One region of the Arthrobacter sp. ok909 genome, then DNA from elsewhere that is predicted to be linked to it. Evidence: riboswitches for the same ligand, from Rfam matches in the RefSeq annotation. Region 1 holds a riboswitch; each other region holds the start of a gene.
What was found. A riboswitch is a leader RNA that binds a small molecule or an ion and turns the genes downstream of it on or off. The one in region 1 is predicted to bind thiamine pyrophosphate.

Region 1 (3,201 bases):
CACCGTCTCCGCGGACTTCTACCGTGCCGTCGCCCGGCATGTCGACGCCGCGACGGGGGAACTGATCGAGCAGATCCAGTCCGCCGAGGAGGCCACGGCCGTGCTGCAGGAGCGGCTCAAGGCGGCCCTGGCCGATGACCCGCGGCTGGCGTCGCGCCTGGCGCTGTGGGCCAGGCGCCTGCTGGGCGAGGCACTGACCCAGGCCCAGCGGGTCAGTCTCGAACACGCTTTCCTCGGCGGGCTCTCAGGCTTGGACGAGGCCGGCGCCAGGGAACTGGTCAGGGCTCTGACGGCTGAACTCGCCACAAACCACTCGCGCCGGATGGCCGCGCTGGGACTCGCGGGGTAGCACCGCCTCCGGGCGGAAATCCGAACGATCCTGTTCAGGAATCGGCAGCGTCCAGCGCCGCCAGCAGTGCGCCGGCTGCGTGGGCCGGATCATCGGCGTCGGTGATTGCCCTGACCACGACGATCCGGCGGGCACCGGCGTCGACGACCTGCTCAACATTGCCGAGGTCGATGCCGCCGATCGCGAACCACGGCAACAGGCTTTCGACCCGGCCGTCGACCTTGCCGGTTCCCTCCCCATCCGCCCGGCCGGTCGCCTGGGCGGCGTAACGCACCAGGTCGAGGCCGACGGCGGCGCGTCCAGGTTTGGTGGGAGTGGCCCACACGGGTCCCACGCAGAAGTAGTCGAGTCCTTTGCGGCCGGGGGAGGATGCAATGGCGGCGTCCACCTGCTCCGGACTGTGGGTGGACAATCCGACCACGGTGTTCTTGCCGAGGAGGCCGCGGGCGGCGTCGAGCGAAATATCCTTCTGCCCGATGTGGAACACCGGAGACCCGGACAAGGAGGCGATGTCCGCCCGGTCATTGACGGCCCAGAGCCGTCCGTGCCGCTGCGCTGCGGCGTGCAGGACCTCCAGGAGTTCCAGTTCCTCGGCCGCCTCAAGCGACTTGTCGCGCAACTGGATGATGTCCACCCCGCCGGCGAATGCGGCGTCCACAAAGTCCTCGAAGTCGCCGCGGTCCTGCCGGGCGTCGGTGCACAAGTAGAGGCGGGCGGTGGTGTGGAGGGAGTCCTGGCTCATGACACCAGCCTAGTTCCTCTAAACTGGGCGCATACCGCGGGAGCCCGCAGCAGCCACGTCATCGCTGCACGGCTGAGAGGGCGTCAGAGCCGACCGCTTGACCTGATCCGGCTAGTACCGGCGTAGGGAAGGAATTTTTTATGGATGCAAAAGCCAGCCGTGAAGCCGAAGCCGCAGATGACGCCGCTTCCCGGGTTTGTGACACGGACCCCGGTTTCGCAGAGGACCTCACCGTTGACGTTGCGGTGATCGGCGGCGGGGTGATCGGCCACGGCATCGCGTTCGAGGCCAGCCGTGCGGGCCGGTCCGTGGTGGTGATCGATGACGCGCCCGGCAGCGGGGCCAGTTGGGCCGCCGCCGGAATGCTGGCCCCCGTCAGCGAACTGCACTACCAGGAAGAACAGCTCCTGGAACTGATGCTTGAGTCCTCCCGGCTGTGGCCCGCCTTCGTGGCCGGGATCGATGCCGGTCCGGGGATCGACAGCCGGGCCGGTGCCGCCGCCGGACCGGGATCCCGGGCAGCGTCCGGTACCGGTTACCTGACGACGCCGACCCTCGCAGTCGGTGCCGATGCGGCGGACCGGCGCGCGCTCGCGGACCTGAGGGAAGTCCAGCAGGCCTCCGGCCTCACCGTGGAGCCCCTGACCGTGCGTGAGGCCCGTGGTCGGGAGCCTTTGCTCAGCCCCGGCATCTCGTGCGCTTTCGATATCCCGGCCGACCACCAAGTGGACCCCCGCATGCTGATTGCCCGGCTCACCAGCCTGCTCGGCGCGGAGGGCCGCTGCCGTTTCGTCCGTCGGCGCGCGGTGGGGCTGCTGTGGGAGGACGGACGCGTCGCCGGTGTCCGGCTCGCGGGCGGCGGTTCCGTGCGGGCCGCCGAAACCGTGGTCGCCAACGGGCTCGGCGCCGCCAACCTTGACGGGCTGCCCGCCGGACTGCAACTCCCGCTGCGGCCGGTCTACGGCGACATCCTTCGGCTCCGCGTGCCCGCGCATCTGCAACCACTGCTTACGGCCACCGTGCGTGGCATGGTGCGCGGGGTGCCGGTGTACATCGTCCCGCGGCAGGACGGCACTGTGGTGATCGGCGCCACCCAGCGCGAAGACGGCCCGTCGGATCCGCATGCTGTTTCCGCCGGCGGCGTCTACCAGCTGCTCCGTGACGCCCAGCAGCTGGTGCCCGCTGTAGCCGAGCTGGAACTGCTCGAAGCCACGGCGCGCGCCCGCCCCGGCACACCGGACAACGCCCCGATGCTGGGGCGGGTCTCGCGCCCGCAAGGCGGGGACGTCCCGGGCCTCATCATCGCCACGGGATTCTTCCGGCACGGCGTCCTGCTGACCCCGGCAGCCGCCGTCGTCTGTCGTCAACTCATGGACGGTACGCCGGACCCGCGCTGGGCCGGGTTCCGCCCCGACCGTTTCTCCCGCACCCCGGATGCGTCCGGGGACAGCCCCAACAAGGAAGCAGCATGAACATCAGACTCAACGGAACGGAGCAGAGCGTCGCCGACGGCGCCTCCGTCAGCACACTCGTCAGCCAGCTCACGGGCCGGAGCATCGGCCCCGACGGCCGGGCTGCCGACGGGCAGAAGCTCGGTGTCGCGGTGGCCCGCAACTCTGAAGTGGTGCCCCGCAGCCAGTGGCACGCCACCGCGCTCGCCGACGGCGACGACGTCGAACTTGTTACGGCAGTCCAGGGAGGATGACCAGCATGAACGAAACGACTCTTGCAGGATCGCCGGCCCTGCCGGCTGCCGGGGCCCTCGCCGATCCGTTCGTGGTGGACGGCGTGACGCTCGGATCCCGGCTCATCATGGGCACCGGCGGTGCGCCGAGCCTGGACGGGCTGGGCGCAGCGCTTTTGGCCTCCGGGACGGAACTCACCACCGTGGCGATGCGCCGCTATTCACCGGCGGAAACGGGATCGCTGTTCCAGCTGCTCGTGGACCACAACATCCGCGTACTGCCGAACACTGCCGGTTGCTTCACCGCCAAGGACGCCGTACTCACGGCCGAACTGGCCCGCGAGGCGCTGGAGACGGACTGGGTCAAGCTCGAAGTCATTGCCGACGAGCACACCCTGCTGCCGGACGCAGTCGAACTCGTGGACG
Region 2 (3,201 bases), on a different contig from region 1:
GGCCAAGGTAGAGTCCGCCGTCCTGTTCGGCCACGATGTCCAGGCCGAGGGCGCGCTGGTAGTAGTCGGTCATGAGCTTCATGTCGCCGACCTTGAGCATCACGGTGCCCATGGTGAGTGTGGCAGGAAGGAGATCCTGGGTGCTGGCTTCTGCGGTCATTGAAACTCTCCGGGGGTTCGGTGGCCACCGGCGCTTCGGTGACCTTGGCATAGTATTAAATTACTTGAAGCTTCAATTTATTCCTAACGGGTGGGCAGGCCCCGCAGGACAATATGCTTCAGCCCGGCAAGGGTCCCGAGGTCCTGCCGGGGGTCCTTAGCGCACACCAGTACGTCGGCGCTGGCCCCTTCGGTGATGCCGTCCGCGCCGAGCCAGGTCCGCGCGGACCAGCTGGCAGCGCCGAGGGCAGCCGCGGCAGGCAGCCCGGCGGCGTGCAGGGCCCAGATCTCGTCCACGATCCGGCCGTGCCTGATCACGCTGCCGGCATCGGTGCCGGCATAGATGGCCACCCCGGCCTCGTGGGCTTCCAGGATCCGCTCCGCCCGCCTCTCCCACAGCGAGCGCATGTGCGCGGCGTAGCGGGGGAACTTGGCTTCCGCCTGGGCGGCGATGTCCGGGAAGGTGGCGATGTTGATCAGGGTGGGGACGATCGGCACGCCCTGCTCCACGAAGCGCGGGAGGTGCCGCGGCAGCAGCCCGGTGCCGTGCTCGATGCAGTCGATCCCGGCGTCGAGCATGTCATCCAGGGTGTCCTCGGCGAAGCAGTGGGCGGTGACGCGGGCCCCTTCATCGTGCGCGGCCTGGACGGCATCCTTGAGGCTTCCGGCGGGAAAACTGGCGGCGAGGTCGCCGCCGGCGTCGCGGTCGATCCAGTCCCCCACGAGCTTGACCCAGCCGTCGCCGGCACGGGCCTGCTTCCGCACGGCCTCGACCAGGCCGTCCGGTTCCACCTCGACGGCGAAGCCGCGCAGGTAGCGCCGGGTGCGGGCGATGTGCCGGCCGGCACGGATGATCCGTGGAAGGTCCGGGCGCTGCTGGAGCCAGCGGGTGTCGTGGACAGCGCCGGCGTCGCGGACCAGGAGCGTCCCGGCGTCGCGGTCCGTGACGGCCTGGGACTCCGCGGTGTCCTCGGCAACGTCTCCGCCGGGGCCGAGGCCGATGTGGCAGTGTGCGTCCACCAGCCCGGGAATGACCCAGCCATCCAGCACGCGCTCCGGCGCGGCGGCGGGCCGGTGGAACGTGAGCCGGCCGTCGACGGACCAGAGGCCGTGGCGTACCGTGTCCGGCCCGGTAAGGATGGGGCCGCTGAATTCGATGATGCCGGTCATGGCATCAAGGGTAGTCCCCATGTCGCCGCGCCGGCCGCGTCACACTGGACAGCCGTCCGGCGGCGCGTGGTAGCTTCATCTACGACCACACGGGTGCCCCTGCAGGGGCTGAGATCGGGCTGACGCGGCCTGCGACCGTTGAACCTGTCCGGGTAATGCCGGCGAAGGAAGTGAGTATTTTCCGTGAATACGCAAATTGCACAGCACAGCCCTATCCAAAACCAGTCCGGCCAAAACCTGCCTGCCGACTCCGAGGCTGCCGCGACGCAGTCACTGAAGTCCCACTCGCTGGCCTTCACGACGGACCCGGAGCACGGCATCCGCGTCCCGGTGACCGAGATCGCGCTGGAACCCTCGCCGGGAGGCGTCGAGAACCCTCCATTCCGGGTCTACCGCACGGCCGGCCCGGGCAGCGATCCGGTGGTGGGGCTCGCCCCGTTCCGCAGCGGCTGGATCGCCGGGCGGGGTGACACGGAGCCGTACCGCGGTCGGGAACGCAATCTGCTCGACGACGGCAGGTCCGCGGTGCGCCGCGGTGCCGCCTCCGCGGAATGGCGGGGCGCCCCGCCAGAGCCCCGCCGCGCCGTCGAGGGCCGGACGGTCACCCAGATGCATTACGCGCGGCAGGGCATCGTGACACCGGAGATGCGGTTCGTTGCGCTGCGCGAGAACTGCGATGTGGAGCTGGTCCGCAGCGAGGTGGCAGCGGGCCGGGCCATTATTCCCAGCAACATCAACCACCCGGAGTCCGAGCCGATGATCATCGGCAAGGCGTTCCTGGTGAAAATCAACGCCAACATCGGCAATTCCGCGGTGACCAGCTCCATCGCCGAGGAAGTGGACAAACTTCAGTGGGCTACCCAGTGGGGTGCGGACACGGTGATGGACCTCTCCACCGGGGACGATATCCACACCACGCGCGAATGGATCATCCGCAACTCCCCCGTCCCGATCGGAACGGTCCCGATCTACCAGGCGCTGGAGAAGGTCAACGGCGAGGCCAACGCCCTGACCTGGGAGATCTTCCGGGACACCGTGATCGAACAGTGCGAGCAGGGGGTGGACTACATGACCATCCATGCCGGGGTGCTGCTGCGCTACGTCCCCCTGACGGCCAACCGGGTCACCGGGATCGTGTCCCGCGGCGGTTCCATCATGGCCGGCTGGTGCCTGGCTCACCATCAGGAGAACTTCCTCTATACCCACTTCGACGAGCTCTGCGAAATCTTCGCCAAGTACGACGTCTCGTTCTCCCTCGGCGACGGGCTGCGGCCCGGCGCGACGGCGGACGCCAACGACGCCGCGCAGTTCGCCGAACTCGACACACTGGCCGAGCTCACCCAGCGGGCCTGGGAGTTCGATGTGCAGGTCATGGTGGAGGGCCCGGGACACGTGCCGTTCCACCTTGTTCGGGAGAACGTGGAGCGCCAGCAGGAGCTCTGCAAGGGCGCCCCCTTCTACACGCTGGGGCCGCTGGTCACGGACATCGCACCCGGCTATGACCACATCACCTCGGCGATCGGCGCCACGGAGATTGCCCGTTATGGCACCGCGATGCTCTGCTACGTCACGCCCAAGGAACACTTGGGGCTGCCGAACAAGGACGACGTGAAGACCGGCGTGATCACGTACAAGATCGCGGCCCACGCGGCCGACCTCGCCAAGGGCCACCCCGGAGCGCACGAACGCGACGACGCCCTGTCCAAGGCGCGGTTTGAGTTCCGCTGGCGGGACCAGTTCGCGCTGTCCCTGGATCCGGTGACCGCCGAGTCCTTCCACGATGAGACGCTCCCCGCGGAACCGGCCAAGACGGCGCACTTCTGCTCGATGTGCGGGCCCAAGTTCTGCTCCATGCGGATCAGCCAGGACATC
Region 3 (3,201 bases), on a different contig from region 1:
CAGATCTCCCCGGCCGGGACGGAGAGGTTTTCGGCGCCGAAGGCGACGTCGTCGCCGAGGCGCGAGAGCACCACCTGGGTTTCCGGGTCCTGCTGCACGAGCCCGGCGCGGCCGCGCTGCGCCCGGGGCGCAGCGCCGTCGATCAGCAGGCTGCCGGTCTCGTCGGATTCTTCGGCGTCGCCGGCCTCTCCCGCCGCGCCGTCTCCGAGCACACCCGCCAGCGCATGTAGCAGAGTTGATTTGCCGGCGCCGGACGGGCCCAGCAGGAGCACGCGCTCCCCCGGCTGGATGTCCAGGTCAAGTCCGCTGACCGCGGGCCGGGGCCTTCCGGCGTGCCGCCAGCCCCAGCCGCGGGCCGTGACGGCGGCCGGGCGGACGCCTGGTGAAGATGTCATGAGTCGCCTGTGCAATTCCAAGAGGGCCGTTCCGGAGTGGGGTTCAGGAACGTGGTTCAGGAGAAGACAGGCTCCGTGGCGGCTTTGCGGGAGGCAAAGGAGCCCAGCACGCCGGTCTTGGCCAGTCCGCGGGTGGCGAGCCAGGACAGTCCGCCGGCGATCACGGCGCCGGAGATGGTGGTGAAGACGATGTAGGCGAGCTTGTCGCCGGCTTCGTAGGCAATGTTCCAGCCCCACGGCAGGAAGGAGTCGTTCAGGCCGCAGAAGAGGCCCGCGCCGGCTCCGGCCAGCAGGGACACCGGGAGGTTGAACTTCTTGTAGAGGAAGGCCGCGAACACCAGTTCCGCGCCGAGGCCCTGCAGGACCCCGGAGATCAGGACCGTGGTGCCGTACTGCGAGCCCATGATGAGCTCGCCCGTGGCCGCCACCGTCTCGCAGAAGAGGGCTGCACCGGGCTTGCGGATGATGAGCATGCCGAGCACTGCCGGGATCATCCATCCGCCGGCGTAGAGTCCGCTGAGCGGCGGGTAGATGGCGTTGACGGGGGTGGAAATCAGGTTCGCGCCCTGATCCCAGGCCCAGAAGATGACGCCCCCGGCGACGGCGATCAGGGCGGCCACCACGATGTCCACCACACGCCAGTTGTAGGTGCGCCGGGCCGATGAACGGCTGCTGGAACCATGCTGTGCTGAAATATCTGTCATGTCGTCCTCCTGAGGAACAGGAGGGGAGGGTGCTACGGCCGGCCTCGGCTTCCGCCGCCCTCCGCGCACCCTGAGAACTCGACTCCCTTGCGCCGGTACTAACCGGATCAGGTTCGAGGGTCTGCGGCTGTCCGCACTCTCAGCGCCCACCACTGGTTTCCCCGGACTATTCCGGCGATACCCGACGGCGGCGCTCCCCTGTCGTAATTTTTTCGCCCTTGTGGGCTGGCTCAGTTTACACCCGAACGGCCCGGGTTTTCAGTGGTGTGCTGTCACAATCCGGGGCCTGGCCCAGGCGCTCCCCGCAGCCGGGAAGAACCGCTTGGTAGAGTCGACCTGTCGGCCCCCGGACCCGCGAGCGGGCGGCCTTGTCGCCCACCGGAAAGCTGGACCATTTTGACGCACACACCGGCCACACCCGATCCCTCCGCCGAGTACGACCCGGACTCGAGCGAGCCGCAACCGCACGGTTCCCTGGCGGCGCTCATCGGCCGTGTGCTGGCCGAAATGGATGCGCTCCAGTTCTCGTCGTTCAGCAAGGACAATGCCCTGGACCTCGGGCTGCTCCTGGTTGAGCTGGGCAGGCAACGCTCGCTACCCATCGCCGTCGACATCACCAAGGGGGAGCAGGTGCTCTTCCACGCGGCGCTGGACGGCGCCACCCCGGACAACGAACGCTGGATCAACGCCAAGAAGCGCACGGCACAGCGCTATGAGGTCCCGTCCCTGCTGGTGGGCCTCCGGGCCCGCGCTGCCGGCGGAAGGATCGAGGAGAACGCCTGGTTCGATCAGATGGAGTTCGCCGCCCACGGCGGAGCGTTCCCCATCTACGTGCGCGGCACCGGGGCCGTGGCCGTCGTGACTGTCTCCGGGCTGCCGCAGAAGGCGGACCACGACCTCGTGGTCGAGGCTTTACGGACGGTCCTCACCCCGGGAGCTTAGGCGGCGGCGCCGCCCGCGCGCGGCGTCCTCCGGGACAGCCGGATCAGCGCAATCCCCACTGCCGTGAACCAGGCCCACATCAGGATGCCGTACACCAGGTAGAGCTCCGGAACGGCGAAACGGAGTGCCTCCGCCACCACGCCAACCGCGCCCGCGGCCACCCCGAGCCAGGCCACCGCGCGGGGCAGCACGCCCTTGAGCATGGTCAGCGAGATCAGCAGGATGCCGAGCGCGGACAGGGCGCCGACGGCGGCGGGCGTGTTGTTCTCGGCGATCACCGCCTCCGCCGCGGCGGCATAGCGGAGCCGGGCATCGGCCCCGGCGGTGCTGATCGCGTTCGCGTAGCTGTCACTGAGATTGACCAGGATCATCGATCCGCGGCTCGTGACCGGAACGGCCAGGAACAGCGCCCACGGCAGGGCGCCGATCACCGTGGCCATGAGGGCCAGGCTCTTGTTGAGCGGGGAGAGTGCCACGAAGAGGGTCCCGAATACCAGAACCGGAAGAATGAAGGGGCACGGTCCACAGGAGTTGTTCGACGACGTAGACGGCCTTGTGCCGGGCGATGAACTCGAGGGTTTCGGCGCCCCCGTGGATCGGTGGTGGGGCAACGGCGTCCAGAACCACTGCCACGAACGCGACGGCGGAGATCGCGGCCCAAAAGTAGAGCTGCCGCCAGCTCTGGCTGTCCGCCGCGGCGCCCCGGGCATGGCCGAGCGGTTGGGTCTGGGGCTGTTTCATGCTCGAAAGTACGTCCGGCGGGCGCCGTCAAACAGGGGCGTTGGCCCTGTCTGGATGCCCGGGCAAGGAACGCTAGGCTAGGGGCAGCCCTGTTTCCTCTCCCAAGGAGTTACGAAGAATGAGCCTCGTCATCAAACTGCTCGGCGCCGGCGTCAGCCTGCTGGCCGGTTATGTCGGCACCAAGGTCGTTGACACCGTCTGGGAGAAGGCCACCGGCAACAAGCCGCCCAAGGGCCACGACGACGACGTCCCCACTACGCTGCGCACGGCCCTGACCTTCGCCCTGATCTCTGCCTCGGTCAGCGCCGTCATCCAGGTGCTCGCCAACCGCGGCACCCAGCGCGCGATCACCCGCTTCGCCAAGACCCAGGACATCGTCTAACCAGGGCGTTTCAATGACGTTCACTAGCTCGGATCGA
Region 4 (3,201 bases), on a different contig from region 1:
GGCTTTCCTGCGACCAAGGGCGACTTCGCGGTAGCAGCGGCAACCGCCGCCACGAGGGCACCGTTCCCCGGCGCGATCCCGCGCTCCTGCGGAAGGGACATATCGGTGTTCGTGGCCACCCAGACCGCACCCGCGGCCACGGCGTAGGCAGCCTCCGCCAGGTCCTTCCATCCCAGCCCCGGCGAGAACCCCTGGATGACGGCATCCGGTCGGTCATCGGCCGTGCCAACGACGACGAGCCCCTGTGCCCTGACGGCGTCCGCGAGGGTCTCGCTCCCGATGACGAGGACTGCCGACCCGGCAGCAATCTGTCCGGCCAGCAGTTCCGCGCCGGCCAAGGCCGAACCGAAGACCTGCTCCGCGCTGGCTGGAGCCCCTAGCTCCCGGAGATGGGCCGCCACCTGCTCGGACGAGCGGGACGCGTTGTTCGTCACGTAGGCGAGGCTCTTGCCTTCCCCCGCGAGCCTCTCCAGGGCCTTTGTTGCCCCGTCGATTGCCCGCGGTCCGGTGTAAACGACTCCGTCGAGGTCCGCGAGCACGCCATCATATCCGTCGATCAACCGCTCAGTCATCGACGACGTCCTCCAGATTCGCCTTCGCCTCGGACATGATGGCTTCCTCTCTCAAGCTTTCCCTCTGGGTGTCTAGTGCTGAGCGGATCATTCAATTTGAATGCCGCGTTCATAATACGAACACGTGCTATTAGCAGGCCGAGGGTCACGTCATGCGCAAGAGCATTTCGTTCATGCCGACCTAGTGTCGAACATCCGGGCCATGACGGCGGCGCCGTGTTCTGGTTAAAGATGTTCCTGATGGACTGCTTGATCAGGCCCTGGCCATGGATGCAGGTCACCACGTTGTTTCGCGGTACAGCCGGGCGATCACCGGAACCATGGAGGGCCTCCCGGCCCATCCACGTATCAACACACGAATTGGAGGTTTGTAGCATCGGACTTCCTTTCCAAAAGGGTCTCCTCTTTCAGAGGTGAGCCTTGCATCCCATCGTCCTGTCATTTGTGGGTAGGGGAAACGCTAATTCGGAATGGTTCAGACTACCCGTTCTGATAGGTCCCTGTGTGAATCGTCCGGGTAGGGTTTGTTCTAGTGACACGGGGTGACCTGCTGGCCGGGGCTGAGAGAACACCCGTTGCACCTGATCTAGTTCGTACTAGCGAAGAGATGTTGCGGATGACTATTCGCCTGACCATGGTTCTGGGCCATGCCCGAACGGCCCCGGGAGACATGCCCCATATCCAGTGCCTGACCAACACCGTGCTGAAAAACTTCACCGCCAATGTGCTGCTTTCCGACGGCGCGGCGCCGGGGATGGCCGAAGTTCCTGGCGAGGCGAGGCCGTTCGCGTGGGTGGCGTCGGGAGCGCCGGTAAACGTCGGCGGCCCGCACGAAGACCAGCGGGCCGGCAGGCGCGAAGCAGCCCGCGGATCAAGTGCGCCCTGGATTCTTGACCCGGCGGCTCTAGGCGTTTTGCCGGTCCGTTCGGCGCCGGCCTCCGAGCTGCTGGATCACCGGCCCACAGCGGTGTGCGGCAACGCTTCGGAGGGTCATTGCACTGGCCGGCCTGAGGCAAGGCGGTCGCGAGTCGAAGCCGTTGATGCGCCCGAAAGCGCTCTGGACACTGCTAGGAGCCTGGCCAGCAGGCACGGGTCCGTGTCGAATCAGGCTCAGCCACTGCAAACCCAGTCACATCTGACCAGAACAAGGAATCAGCATGAACATCACATTGAACGGCAAAACCCACGCCGTTGGGGCAAAAGCCTCCCTTGCAACGCTCGTCAGCCAGGTCACAGGGCGGGAACTTGCCGCCAACGGGCAGGCCGGGGACGGCCAAAGGCTGGGTGTGGCAGTAGCGCGCAACTCCGAGGTGGTGCCCCGCAGCCAGTGGCACAGCACGGCGCTTGCCGAGGGCGATGACATCGAACTCGTTACGGCAATTCAGGGAGGATGAGGATGATGACTGAGACGACTGCGCTTCCAACCGGGCTAGGAACAGGTACCGACCGCTTGGTCATCGACGGCGTGACGCTCGGATCCCGGCTCATCATGGGCACCGGCGGTGCGCCGAGCCTGGACGGGCTGGGCTCGGCGCTTTTGGCCTCCGGGACGGAACTGACCACCGTGGCGATGCGCCGCTATTCACCGGCGGAAACGGGATCGCTGTTCCAGCTGCTCGTGGACCACAACATCCGCGTACTGCCGAACACTGCCGGTTGCTTCACCGCTAAGGATGCCGTACTCACGGCCGAACTGGCCCGCGAGGCGCTGGAGACGGACTGGGTCAAGCTCGAAGTCATTGCCGACGAGCACACCCTGCTGCCGGACGCGGTCGAGCTCGTGGACGCAACTGAGCAGCTCGTGGCCCGCGGCTTCAAGGTCTTCGCCTACACCAACGATGACCCCGTGCTGGCCCTGCGGCTCGAAAACCTCGGGGCGACGGCGGTGATGCCGCTGGGCGCCCCGATCGGCACCGGCCTGGGCATCCTTAATCCGCACAACATCGAGCTGATCGTCTCGCGGGCGTCCGTGCCCGTGGTGCTCGATGCCGGAATCGGCACGGCCTCGGACGCGGCTCTGGCGATGGAACTTGGCTGCGACGCCGTGTTGCTGGCCACGGCCGTGACCCGTGCCCAGAATCCCGCGCTCATGGGGGAGGCCTTTAAGCATGCCGTCATCGCCGGGAGGCTGGCGAAAGCGGCAGGCAGGATCCCGCGGCGCGAGCACGCGCTGGCGTCCTCGGCGATGGAGGGCCGGGCCGAGTTCCTCTAGGGATATGAACTCCGCTTCACTGTCGGAAGCAGCGGTGCTGGCACGTCTCGCGCAGCCAGCGCAAGACGAGGGGTTCCTCATCCTGGCAGGAGAGCAAGGAGGAGATCCTTTCGGTTGTTGACCTCTCCGCGTTGCCACGGTTGGCGGCAGGGGAGTCTTAGACGCCGGCTTTAGTCAGCAGTGCGTCAAGCGTCATGAAGAACAAGGCGCGGTGGTCGGTCGCCTTCGGGTCGGTCATGTATTGAAGGGCCGCTCCATCGTAGATCATCAGGAAAGACCTTACGAGCGCAGGGACGCCAATACGGCACTGGTCACCATTGTTTTGGGCCGCGGAGGAGAATATATTTCCCAGCTCCACTTCGTAGGCAGGATAAATCTTCGCGGCCAGCGGGCTGCCGGGGGCATTGCGTGTTGCCC

Region 2: another riboswitch for thiamine pyrophosphate. It lies ahead of thiC (phosphomethylpyrimidine synthase ThiC); the one in region 1 lies ahead of thiO (glycine oxidase ThiO).
Region 3: another riboswitch for thiamine pyrophosphate. It lies ahead of BLR03_RS15950 (ECF transporter S component); the one in region 1 lies ahead of thiO (glycine oxidase ThiO).
Region 4: another riboswitch for thiamine pyrophosphate. It lies ahead of BLR03_RS25370 (hydroxyethylthiazole kinase); the one in region 1 lies ahead of thiO (glycine oxidase ThiO).

The regions. Positions count from the first base shown of each region.
Region 1 covers NZ_FNJS01000002.1:92,290-95,490, forward strand. The annotation lists gene BLR03_RS02655 (ferritin-like fold-containing protein) at 1-349, shown strand, start outside; gene thiE (thiamine phosphate synthase) at 384-1,091, opposite strand; TPP riboswitch at 1,118-1,238, shown strand; gene thiO (glycine oxidase ThiO) at 1,232-2,563, shown strand; gene thiS (sulfur carrier protein ThiS) at 2,560-2,796, shown strand; gene BLR03_RS02675 (thiazole synthase) at 2,802-3,201, shown strand, end outside.
Region 2 covers NZ_FNJS01000040.1:16,566-19,766, reverse strand. The annotation lists gene BLR03_RS21235 (VOC family protein) at 1-160, opposite strand, end outside; gene BLR03_RS21230 (amidohydrolase family protein) at 244-1,329, opposite strand; TPP riboswitch at 1,409-1,516, shown strand; gene thiC (phosphomethylpyrimidine synthase ThiC) at 1,513-3,201, shown strand, end outside.
Region 3 covers NZ_FNJS01000021.1:22,292-25,492, forward strand. The annotation lists gene BLR03_RS15945 (ABC transporter ATP-binding protein) at 1-395, opposite strand, end outside; gene BLR03_RS15950 (ECF transporter S component) at 452-1,099, opposite strand; TPP riboswitch at 1,166-1,309, opposite strand; gene BLR03_RS15955 (heme-degrading domain-containing protein) at 1,496-2,041, shown strand; gene BLR03_RS15960 (hypothetical protein) at 2,038-2,517, opposite strand; gene BLR03_RS15965 (DUF4235 domain-containing protein) at 2,901-3,164, shown strand; gene BLR03_RS15970 (ion transporter) at 3,188-3,201, opposite strand, start outside.
Region 4 covers NZ_FNJS01000036.1:41,696-44,896, reverse strand. The annotation lists gene BLR03_RS20550 (HAD-IIA family hydrolase) at 1-572, opposite strand, end outside; TPP riboswitch at 1,101-1,197, shown strand; partial or broken gene BLR03_RS25370 (hydroxyethylthiazole kinase) at 1,180-1,659, shown strand; gene thiS (sulfur carrier protein ThiS) at 1,730-1,966, shown strand; gene BLR03_RS20535 (thiazole synthase) at 1,972-2,784, shown strand; gene BLR03_RS20530 (TetR/AcrR family transcriptional regulator) at 2,942-3,201, opposite strand, start outside.